2 linked regions of the Actinacidiphila yeochonensis CN732 genome follow. The protein of the gene in region 2 interacts with the protein of the main gene of each other region in a pairwise test. Links are inferred from orthologs where the notes say so. Each region holds a gene or a part of one and is shown on either strand. Other genes may lie near its edges.

Evidence for each region.
Region 1: the proteins of ftsZ (region 2) and BS72_RS05420 interact in binary tests that used the Escherichia coli proteins (3 or more experiments, as listed by UniProt). The link is inferred for Actinacidiphila yeochonensis CN732 from one-to-one orthologs.

The regions. Positions count from the first base shown.
Region 1 is NZ_JQNR01000003.1:913,100-918,947, reverse strand. The notes cover bases 138-3,108. They hold BS72_RS05420 (rod shape-determining protein), read left to right. Parts: upstream 138-1,097; coding sequence 1,098-2,120; downstream 2,121-3,108. Other genes in these bases: mreC (rod shape-determining protein MreC), read left to right, coding at 2,250-3,108; ndk (nucleoside-diphosphate kinase), read left to right, coding at 290-703. In the rest of the region: BS72_RS05430 (DUF4233 domain-containing protein), read left to right, coding at 1-57; more of mreC, read left to right, coding at 3,109-3,281; rod shape-determining protein MreD, read left to right, coding at 3,286-3,984; mrdA (penicillin-binding protein 2), read left to right, coding at 3,981-5,848. UniProt on the Escherichia coli protein: Forms membrane-associated dynamic filaments that are essential for cell shape determination. Acts by regulating cell wall synthesis and cell elongation, and thus cell shape.
Region 2 is NZ_JQNR01000003.1:284,434-290,115, forward strand. The notes cover bases 746-3,550. They hold ftsZ (cell division protein FtsZ), read right to left. Parts: upstream 2,874-3,550; coding sequence 1,617-2,873; downstream 746-1,616. Other genes in these bases: BS72_RS02860 (YggS family pyridoxal phosphate-dependent enzyme), read right to left, coding at 746-806; pgeF (peptidoglycan editing factor PgeF), read right to left, coding at 803-1,606; BS72_RS02875 (cell division protein FtsQ/DivIB), read right to left, coding at 3,156-3,550. Also shown: more of BS72_RS02860, read right to left, coding at 48-745; more of BS72_RS02875, read right to left, coding at 3,551-4,061; murG (undecaprenyldiphospho-muramoylpentapeptide beta-N-acetylglucosaminyltransferase), read right to left, coding at 4,426-5,514; putative lipid II flippase FtsW, read right to left, coding at 5,521-5,682. UniProt on the Escherichia coli protein: Essential cell division protein that forms a contractile ring structure (Z ring) at the future cell division site. The regulation of the ring assembly controls the timing and the location of cell division.

The sequences.
Region 1 (5,848 bases), 630 kb from region 2 along the record:
CACTTCGGCCGCAAGGTCGACCGGATCAAGGCCCAGCACGCCGCCCAGGCCGCCTGACCGCCGCCCGCCGCCGCCGGCCGGAACGCGCGGCACCCCCGCCTGCCGCACCGCCTGTCACGGTGCGGTAGGCGGCCTTGTAGGCTCGTCGCCACACCGGATTGTCGTACCCTCAGGCGCCCGGCCGGACCGGACCTGCTCCCGTCCGCCGCGCCTGGCCCACGGCGTCCGCCTGCCGCCCTTTCCCGTCCGGCCCACCAGCGGCCGCCCGTTACACCACCGGAGCCGCCCCGTGTCCCAGCGCACCCTCGTCCTCCTCAAGCCGGACGCCGTCCGCCGCGGCCTGGTCGGCGAGATCCTGTCGCGCGTCGAGCGCAAGGCCGGCTGGCGGATCACCGCCCTCGAACTGCGCACCCTGGACCGCGCCGTGCTGGAGCAGCACTACGCCGAACACGTCGGCCGCCCGTTCTACGAGCCGCTGATGGAGTTCATGGCCTCCGGCCCGGTCGTCGCACTGGTGGCCGAGGGCGAGCGCGTCATCGAGGGCGTCCGCACGCTGGCCGGTCCGACCGACCCGATTGCCGCGCCGCCCGGGTCCGTTCGGGGGGACTTCGGCACCATCGTGCGGGAGAACCTCATCCACGCCTCGGACTCCGAGGAGTCCGCCGAACGCGAGATCAAGATCTTCTTCCCCGGCCTGGCCTAGTACCGAAAAACCCACTCGGCGGCTCCGGCCGCCGCGCGTTCCCCGGGGAAAACCCCAGGCACGGGCGCCGGGGAAGCGCCGGGAAACCCTGCCGCGAGGCCGGCGCACGCCGGTCGCGGCACCGATTTCCCGACCGCTTCCCCGGAATACCGCGGACTTCCCGGGGAAGGCGCGGGTTCTCGCGAAGTTCCGCGAAGTTCCGTGGCTCCCCGCGGATCCCGGCGGATCTCCACGGGAACCAAACACTCCGACACGGCGTCACCATTACTGAGGTCCGCTGTGTGTTCTGATGACAATGGCGTCGGAACCTCGACGCCGCGCTCCGACGGCGCGACTACGATGGAACCTCCGCCCCACGCTCCGGAAGGCCAGACGTATCCCCATGGCGAACAACATGTCGTTCATCGGCCGTGACATGGCTGTCGACCTCGGCACCGCCAACACGCTGGTGTACGTCAGGGGCCGCGGGATCGTGCTGAACGAGCCGTCGGTCGTGGCGGTCAACACCAACACCGGCGGCATCCTGGCGGTCGGCTCCGAGGCCAAGAAGATGATCGGCCGCACCCCCGGCAACATCGTCGCCGTGCGGCCGCTGAAGGACGGCGTCATCGCCGACTTCGAGATCACCGAGCGCATGCTGCGGTACTTCATCCTCAAGATCCACCGCCGCCGCTACATGGTCCGGCCCCGCGTCGTCATCTGCGTGCCCTCGGGCATCACCGGCGTGGAGCGCCGCGCGGTGATCGAGGCCGCCACCCAGGCCGGCGCCCGCACGGTGCACATCGTCGAGGAGCCGATGGCGGCGGCGATCGGCGCCGGGCTGCCCGTGCACGAGGCCACCGGCAACATGGTGGTGGACATCGGCGGCGGCACCACGGAGGTGGCCGTCATCAGCCTGGGCGGCATCGTCACCGCCCAGTCCATCCGGGTGGCCGGCGACGAGCTGGACAACGCGATCATCCAGCACATCAAGAAGGAGTACAGCCTGCTCCTCGGTGAGCGCACCGCCGAGCAGATCAAGCTCACCATCGGCTCCGCCCACGGCGGCGACGGCGACGACGAGCACACCGAGATCCGCGGCCGCGACCTGGTCAGCGGCCTGCCCAAGACCGTGGTCATCTCCGCCGGCGAGGTCCGCAAGGCCATCGAGGAGCCGGTCAACGCGATCGTGGACGCGGTCAAGACCACCCTGGACAAGTGCCCGCCGGAGCTCTCCGGCGACATCATGGACCGCGGCATCGTGCTGGCCGGCGGCGGCGCTCTGCTGCGCGGCCTGGACGAGCGGCTCCGGCACGAGACGGGCATGCCGATCCACATCGCCGAGGCGCCGCTGGACTGCGTCGCCCTGGGCTCCGGCAAGATCGTCGAGGACTTCGAGGCCCTTCAGGCCGTCGTCGACGCCGCCCCGCGCAGATGAGCCGCCGCCCCACCCGGCGCACCCCTCGCGACCCCGCCCCCGGGCGCGGCCGCACCCCGGCACACTAGCTCCGACCGGCCGTGGCCCCAGCGGCGGCGGGTCCGATGAGGAAGGCACGGACTGGCGCCCGTGAGGGACACAAAGGAGAGCCGGCTGCTGCTGGTGCTGCTGGTGGTGGTGGCGTTCGCGCTGATCACCATGGACATCAGGGGCGGTGAGAACTCTCCGCTCGACGGGCCCCGCCGGGCCGCGCAGGCCGCCTTCGGCCCGGTGGAGAACGCCGTCTCCGGTGTGGTCGACCCGGTCGGCAACGCCGTCGACTCGGTCCGCGAATCCGGCAAGCGCGGCAGCACCATCACCAGGCTCCAGAAGGAGAACGCCGCCCTCAAGGAGCGGCTGGCGCAGAACACCCGGACCCGGACCCAGGCCGCCGAGCTGGACTCGATGCTGAAGCTGGCCGGCGCCGGGCAGTACACCATCAAGGGCGCGCAGGTCATCGCGATGGGGGCGGCGCAGGGCTTCTCCTGGACGGTCACCATCGACGCCGGCAGCCGCGACGGCCTCGCCCGCGACATGACGGTCGTCAACGGCGACGGCCTCGTCGGCCGGGTCACCACCGTCGGCCCCTCCACCTCCACGGTGCTGCTGGCCAACGACCCGGACTTCACCGTCGGCACCCGGATGGAGAAGACCGGGGAGCTCGGCTTCGCCACCGGCCAGGGCAACCGGCCGATGCGGGTGGAGCTGCTCAACGGCAAGGCCGACGTCCACAGGGGCGACCGGCTGGTCACTTTCGGCTCGCAGGCCGGCAAGCCGTTCGTCCCGGGCGTTCCGGTGGGCCGGGTGGTCACCGTCGAGCCGTCAGGGGGCAACCTCACCAAGACCGTCGAGGTGCAGCCCTTCGTCGGCTTCACCCGCCTGGACGTCGTCGGCGTCGTGGTCGTCGGCCCGCGCAAGGACCCGCGCGACGCGGTGCTGCCGCCGCGGCCGACCGTCCCGCCGACCGTCCCGCCGACCGCCACGCCGAAGCAGTCGCCGCAGCCCGGCGGCAGCCCCACCCCCTCGGACACCGGCTCCGCGCTCCCCCCGGGGACGGAGCAGAGCGGGGCGCCGTCGTCCACCCCTGACAGCCCCACGTCCAACCCGAACAGCGGGGACTGATCCCATGCGCCTGAACCGGATCGTGCTCGCCACCGTCACGGTGGTGATCGCCCTGGTCGCCCAGGTCAGCGTGCTGGCCCGGCTCCACCTGCCCGGCGCCGTGCCGGACCTGCTGCTGCTGACCGTGCTCGGCCTCGCCCTCAGCTACGGCCATGTCGGCGGCTGCCTGATCGGCTTCTTCGCCGGACTGCTCGCCGACCTCGCGCCGCCCGCCGACCACGCCGTCGGCCGCTACGCCCTGGTGCTGTGCCTGGTCGGCTACGCCGCCGGCCTCACCCGCCCGGAGAACGGCCAGCTGCGCACCGCCGCCGGGCCCATGCTGGTGGTCATCGGCGGGGCCGTCGCCACCACGCTGCTGTACGCCGGCGTCGGCGGACTGGTCGGCGACACCGCCGGCGCCCACGTCGGCCTGGCCAAGCTGGTGTTCACCGCCACCCTGTACGACCTGCTGCTGGCCCCGTTCGTGGTGCCGCTGGTGATGGCGCTCGCCCGCCGCTTCGACCACGACCCGGTCGCCGAGGACGCCGCGGGCGGCTACGGCGGCTACGGCGGCCCGCGCCGCGGCGGCCGGCTGCGCGTCGGCCGGATGAGCCGCGGCGCGGCCCGGGCGGGCCGTACGCGGCCGGGCGGGATCAGTTCGCAGCGCGGCCTGTTCGGCCGCTCCCGGTCGGCCGCCACCCTGCCCAAGGGGGCGCGGCGATGAGCAACATCCCCGAGACCGGGCGCAACTCCCGGATCACCATCCGCCTCGTCATCCTCCAGGTCCTGGTCTTCTCGCTGCTGCTGACCCTCGGCGGCCGGCTCTGGTACCTCCAGATCCGCAACGGCCAGGAGTACGACGCGCAGGCCAACCACAACCAGATCCAGCAGGTCGTCACGCCCGCCGTGCGCGGCTCCATCCTCGACGACCGCGGCGTCCCGCTGGCCGACAACGAGACCCGGCTGGTGGTCTCCGCCAGCCGCACCGACCTGCTGGAGCAGGCCGACGACGGCAAGGCCGTCCTCACCCGGCTGGCCGCCGTGCTCGGCATGCAGCCGCAGGACGTCATGGACAAGGTGCGGCTGTGCGACGCGAAGACGCCGCGCCCCTGCTGGAACGGTTCGCCTTACCAGCCCATCCCGATCACCGACTCGGCCACCACCCAGCAGGCCCTGCAGATCATGGAGCGGCGCGAGGACTTCCCCGGCATCACCGCCGAGCCCACCGCCGTCCGCGCCTACCCGGGGCCCGACAAGGCCAACGCCGCCCAGGTGCTGGGCTACCTCTCCCCGGTCACCGACCAGGAGGTCGCCGCGTCGGAGAAGACCGGCAACCCGCTCCAGCGGTCCGACCAGATCGGCCGCTCCGGCCTGGAGAGCGTCTACGACAGCCAGCTGCGCGGCAAGGCCGGCGTCACCAGCTACCAGGTCGACAACCTCGGCCGGGTGATCGGCAAGGCCGGCGACACCCCCGCCGTGCCCGGCGACAACCTCGTCACCAGCATCGACGCCAAGGTGCAGGCGGTCACCGAGAAGGAGCTGAACGCCGCGATGAAGGCGGCGCGCAAGACGTACGACACGGTCACGCACGAGAACTACAAGGCGGACTCCGGTTCGGCCGTCGTCATGGACAACCACACCGGTCAGATCATCGCCATGGCCAACGAGCCCACCTACGACCCGAACGAGTGGGTCGGCGGCATCTCGGCCAAGAACTACGCGGCGCTGACCGACGCCAAGTCCAACTACCCGCTGCTCAACAGGGCCATACAGGGTGAGTCGGCACCGGGCTCCACCTTCAAGGTGGTCTCCACCTCGGCCGCGGTGCGCGCCGGCTACGACATCGACGGCGAGTACCCGTGCACCCAGTCGTTCAACATCGGCGGCCAGGTCTTCAACAACTTCGAGGGCGAGAACTACGGCGACATCACCCTCGCCCGCGCCCTTGAGGTCTCCTGCGACACCGTCTTCTACGGCCTGTCCTACGACCAGTGGAAGAAGGACGGCGGCATCAACCCGAAGCACCCCAAGGACTACTTCTACACCACCGCCCACGAGTTCGGCCTCGGCGCGAAGACCGGCATCGACCTCCCCAGCGAGGTCAGCGGCCGCGTCCCCGACCGGCAGTGGAAGCAGTCCTACTGGGACGCGAACAAGGCCGACTGGTGCGCCACGGCCAAGAAGCACAAGAACGACACCAACCCGCCGCTGAAGATCGCCATCGCGATCGAGAACTGCCCCGACGGCTACCAGCTGCGCCCCGGTGACTCCGTCAACTACGCCATCGGCCAGGGCGACACCCTCGTCACCCCGGTCCAGATGGCCCGCATCTACGCGGCCATCGCCAACGGCGGCACCCTCTACCAGCCCAGCGTCGGCAAGGCCGTGATAAGCGCGGACGGCAAGACGGTCACCCCGATCACGCCCAAGGTCGACGCGAAGCTGCCCGACTCCCAGGCCACCCTGAAGTACATCAACCAGGCGCTGGCCGGCGTGGTGACCGAGGGCACCGCCGGCTGGAAGTTCGGCGGCTGGCCGCAGAACAAGATCCCGCTGCACGCCAAGACCGGTACCGCGGAGGTCTCCGG
Region 2 (5,682 bases):
GCGGCCGCCACACCATATTTATGCTGTGGTCCGACTTGTTGGTGACGTTACCGGAGCCGCGGACGGACTCCGAGTACCGCCGTTCCGACGCGTACATGTGTCGCTCCGGCGGCCACGGCGTCCTCAAGGTCCTGGCTCATCCCTGCCGATACCATGGTCGCAGCAGGATGTGTCTCGCGCAGGCGGGATGAGATTTCCGTCAACCGATCGAATGCCATTCGCGGTTGACCGGCATACCGCCCGGTCAGAGGGGCTACGGTCATCAGGCCGTCCATGCGCAGCCCGTCGGCGGCCGCGATGGCGTCGGCCAGCGCGCCGACCCTTTCGGGGGCGACGCCGCCGCGCTCTCCACGGCCCGCGGCTTCGGCGTCGAAGGCGACTTGGACGAGGCAGCCCAGCGTGCGGCCGGCCGCGGTCGCCGCCGCGGACAGCGCGGTGACCAGCCGGTCCCGGTCGACGGAGTGCACGTGGTCGGCGTAACGGACCACGTGGCGGGCCTTGTTCGTCTGCAACTGGCCCACGAAGTGCCAGCTGAGCGGGAGATCGGCGCACGCCTCTGCCTTGGCCGCGGCCTCCTGGTCGCGGTTCTCGGCGACCTGCCGCACGCCCAGGGCGGCCAGCGCGCGGACGTCCTCGGCCGGGTAGGTCTTGGTCACCACGACCAGGGTGACCTCCTCGCGGGGGCGGCCCGCCGCCGCGCAGGCGGCGGCGATCCGCTCCTCGACCCTGGCCAGGTTGGCCGCCAGCTCGGCGGCCCGCTCCGGGTCCGGCGCGGCGCCGGACGGGGCGTGGGAGGGCCCGGTCACGCGTCGCCTCCCTCGTCCGCGGGGCCGGCGGCGCCGGCTCCCGGCCCGCCGTCGGGCTCCGCGTCCGGCCGGGGGTCCAGCCACACGTAGCCGGCCAGCCGGCCGGTGGTCTGCTCACGGCGGTACGAGAAGTGGTCGTGCGACTCCAGCGTGCACACCGTCGGCGCCTCGGCCACCCGGACGCCGCAGCGCGCGAGTTGCGCCCGCACTCCGGCAGCCACGTCGACCGCCGGGGTGCCCTGCCGGGTCTCCGCGTACGCCTCGGGCACCACGGCGGCCACCTCGGCCCGCATGGCCTCGGGGACCTCGTAGCACTTGCCGCAGACGGAGGGGCCGATGACGGCGGTGGTCCGCGCCGGGTCCGCGCCGGCCGCCTCCATCGCGGCCACCGCCGCGGGCACCACGCCCGCGACCAGTCCGGGCCGTCCGGCGTGCGCGGCGGCGGCCACCCCGGCGACGGGGTCGGCCAGCAGCACCGGCACGCAGTCGGCGGTGAGCACGGCGAGGGTGACGTCCGGACGGCGGGTGACCAGCGCGTCGGCCTTCGGCACCGGGCGGTCGCCCCAGGGGCCGTCGACCGGGGCCACCTCGCGGCCGTGGACCTGGCGCATCCACACCACCCGGCCGGGGTCGCGGCCGAGTGCGCGGGCGGCGCGCTCGCGGTTGGCGAGCACGGCGGCGGGATCGTCGCCCACCGCACCGCCGAGGTTGAGACTGGCGTACGGAACGGCGCTCACCCCGCCCCACCGGTCGGTGAAGGCGAAGTGCGCGCCGTCCAGAGAAGTGCGGTGCCCTATCACTGCCGGGCGGTCACTTCAGGAAGTCGGGTACGTCGAGCTCTTCGACGGACTCCGGGTAGGGGCGGGCGGGGGGCACGATCGGCGGCGGGACCTGGGTGCCGCGGTTCTCGGCGGCCGGTTCGGGGTCGCGCTCGACAGGGGCGGCGGGCACGCTGCCGATGCCGCTGAACGACGGGGTGGGCCGGAGGTTGTCGGAGCCGATCCGCGGCGGGACGGGCGCCGTTCCGGTGCTGGAACCGCTGGTGCCGGAGGAGGGCGCGGACTCGTCGCGGGAGGTGTACGAGCCGATCACCTTGTCCCGGCTGCCCCGGGTCGGCGGCTGGCCGCCGTCGAACCCGGCGGCGATCACGGTGACCCGCACCTCGTCGCCGAGGGCGTCGTCGATCACCGCGCCGAAGATGATGTTGGCCTCCGGGTGGGCCGCCTCGCTGACCAGCTGGGCGGCTTCGTTGATCTCGAACAGGCCGAGGTCGGAGCCGCCGGAGATGGACAGCAGCACACCGCGGGCGCCGTCGATGGACGCCTCCAGGAGCGGCGAGGAGATGGCCATCTCGGCCGCCGCCACCGCGCGGTCGTCGCCGCGGGCCGAGCCGATGCCCATGAGCGCCGAACCGGCCTCGGACATCACCGACTTCACGTCGGCGAAGTCGAGGTTGATCAGGCCGGGGGTGGTGATGAGGTCGGTGATGCCCTGGACGCCGGAGAGCAGCACCTGGTCCGCGGAGCGGAAGGCGTCCAGCACGCTCACCTGGCGGTCGGAGATCGACAGCAGGCGGTCGTTGGGGATGACGATCAGGGTGTCGACGTTCTCCCGCAGGCCCGCGATGCCGTCCTCCGCCTGGTTGGCGCGGCGGCGGCCCTCGAAGGTGAACGGGCGGGTGACGACGCCGATGGTCAGAGCGCCCAGCGAGCGGGCGATGTTGGCCACCACGGGGGCGCCGCCGGTGCCGGTGCCACCTCCCTCGCCGGCGGTGACGAAGACCATGTCGGCGCCCTTGAGCACCTCTTCGATCTCCTCCCGGTGGTCCTCGGCCGCCTTGCGGCCGACTTCCGGGTTGGCGCCGGCGCCGAGGCCGCGGGTGAGTTCCCGTCCGACGTCGAGCTTGACGTCGGCGTCGCTCATCAGGAGGGCCTGTGCATCGGTGTTGATCGCGATGAACTCGACGCCCTTGAGCCCGACCTCGATCATCCGGTTGATGGCGTTGACGCCACCGCCGCCGATGCCGACGACCTTGATGACCGCAAGGTAGTTCTGGGGTGCTGCCACGTCGAAGCCCTCTCGCCTCGATTACGAATCGTGTGGGACGGTCGGTGGCTCGCCGGTGCCGTTCTGAACCCTAACCCTGAGGTTTAGGGTTACCAGTATGCCTGTCCCAAGTGTTTCTCTTGAGACGAGACACTAAGTCGACAAGCGGTGGCGGTTCAACGAACACGCCGAACCTCCCGTTTTTCTTTTCACCCTATGTGATCACGCCGTGCGTCGCCGCATCGGGGGCCGGTAGCCTTCGACACCCGTGCGGGGACTGGGCTGTCACCCTCCCGTAGAGCGTCAACTCGCGGACGCGGCAGGGGCGTCAGGGGCACTGACGTCGTAGTGGTCGGCGTCGGGCTGGGCCCGCATCAGCGCCGTCAGGACGACCGCTTTGCGCGTACTCCCGTCCCGACTCCCCCACACCACCGTGCGGCCGCCGGTGAGTTCGACGGTGATGCCGTCGTAGGAACGCACCAGGATCGCGGTGGCGTGGCCGCGCACACCGGCCGGCAGCGCGGCGGAGACCTCGATCGCCGCCTGGAGGAGGCGCTTGGTCCCGAACTGGCGGACGCTCGCGTCGAGCGGGTGGTCGAGCCGGATCACGGGGACACCCTTGGGGGTTTGGTCCACGGTGGCGAACCGGACACCGCCGCTGTCGACTTCGGTCCACCGCCGACCGTCGGGCAGCACGGCGGAAGGTGTCCGCTCGGTGACGTCGAGCCGGACGGTGTGCGGCCAGGAGCGGTCGACGCGGACCGCGCGGAGGCGGGGCAGCGCGGCCAGCAGCCGGCGGCGGACGGCGCCGGTGTCGACGGACACGAGGGCTCCGCCGAGCGGGACATGAGCCGCTCTGATGATCTGATCATCCGACACGACCTGGTTGCCGTGAACGGTGACGCGGTCGGCACGCAGCAGCGGCGAGCCCCACACCAGCCAGCTGCCGCCGCCGACGAGGACGGCCGCGGCGAGCAGCAGCACGAGCAGGACGCGGCGGCGGTGCGCGAGGGTGCGCGGCTCACCGCCCTCGGCGGTGCCGGGCGGGCCGTCGCCCTGCGGGGCGCCGGCCGGGCGCGGCACCGCGTCCCGGGCGGGGGCGGTGCTGTTGCGGCCGGCGGGGGTGAACCCCCGGGCACTCGGAGCGGGTTCCGCCGCGGGACGGCGTAGGCCGCGCCGGCGCACGGGGGTTCCGTCGGATGCGGTCACCTCGGGCCTCCCGCTTCGGTTCTGTGACGGCGGGGTCCATCCTGCCCTGCGGACGCGCCTGCCGCGCGGCACCCCGCCGTTGGACCCGCCCGATGATGTCTCCGGCGCCCCCTGGGGGCCGCGGACCGGCACCCCTCCCCCGACACCCCGGCTCCCCGGCGGCCGGTCCGCCGGGCCGCCGGAGGGGAGCCGCGACGGAGCCGGCCGGAGGGTAGGACGGCCGCCGGGCCGGACCGGGCCCGCCCCGGCGGATGCAGCGGAGCGGGCCCGGTCCGGGCGGACTTCACGGGTCGCCCTCCGGCGTCGGGCCAGGGGCCCGCTCAGGCTCGTGCCCCTCCCGGCAGGGTGAGCCCCGGTCGCGGCCCTAGCGCCGGGAGGCCACCGCGTCGTAGACCATGCGCATCAGCAGCTCGTCGGCGTCCCGGCGGCCGAACTCCGCGGCGGAGCGGGCCATGTCGTACAGCCGGTGCGGGTCGGTGAGCACCGGCAGCACGTTGGACAGCACCCAGTCCGTCGTCAGCTCCGCGTCGTCGACGAGGAGTCCGCCGCCCGCCTTGACCACCGGCTGCGCGTTGAGGCGCTGTTCGCCGTTGCCGATGGGCAGCGGCACGTACGCGGCCGGCAGCCCGACGGCGGTGAGCTCGGCGACGGTCATCGCGCCGGCCCGGCACAGCATCATGTCGGCGGCGGCGTAGGCGAGGTCCATCCGGTCCAGGTAGGGCACCGGCCGGTAGGGCGGCATCCCGGGCATGTTGTCGGACCGGGGCAGTTCGTTCTTCGGGCCGACCGCGTGCAGGATCTGCACGCCGGACTGCTGGAGCCGCGGGGCGACCGCGGTGACGACCTCGTTGAGCCGCCGCGCGCCCTGGGAGCCGCCGGAGACCAGCAGCGTGGGCAGGTTCTGGTCCAGGCCGAAGGCGTGCCGGGCCTCGGGCCGGGCGGCGGCCCGGTCCAGCGTGGCGATGGTGCGGCGCAGCGGGATGCCGATGTACCGCGCGTCGCGCAGCTTGCTGTCGGGCGTGGAGACGGCCACGGTGTGCGCGTAGCGGGAGCCGATCTTGTTGGCCAGCCCGGGGCGGGCGTTGGCCTCGTGGACGACGATCGGCACGCCCAGCCGCTTGGCGGCCAGGTAGCCGGGCAGCGCCACGTAGCCGCCGAAGCCGATCAGGCAGTCCGCCTTGGTGCGCTCCAGCACCTGCTCGGCGGCCTTGATGGTGCCGCGCAGCCGCCCCGGGACGGTGATGAGTTCGGGGGTGGGCCGCCGGGGCAGCGGGACGGCCGGGATCAGGGCCAGCTCGTAGCCCCGCTCCGGCACCAGCCGGGTCTCCAGCCCCCGCTCGGTGCCGAGTGCGGTGACCCCCACGGTCGGGTCCTGCCTGCGCAGGGCATCGGCGAGCGCGAGCGCCGGCTCGATGTGGCCGGCGGTCCCTCCACCGGCGAGTACGACATGCACCGAAATTCACCGCTCTCCGGACGGCCGCCGCCTGGCGTACCGTCGCATCGTCCTTCTCACTGCCCCGGTCAGGGGGGTGTGCCCGCGGGCGGCCAACGCGGCCCGGGCGGCCGGCTCGCTCCTGGCGAAGCAGATCAGCAGCCCGATCGCGTACATGGTCGGCAGGAG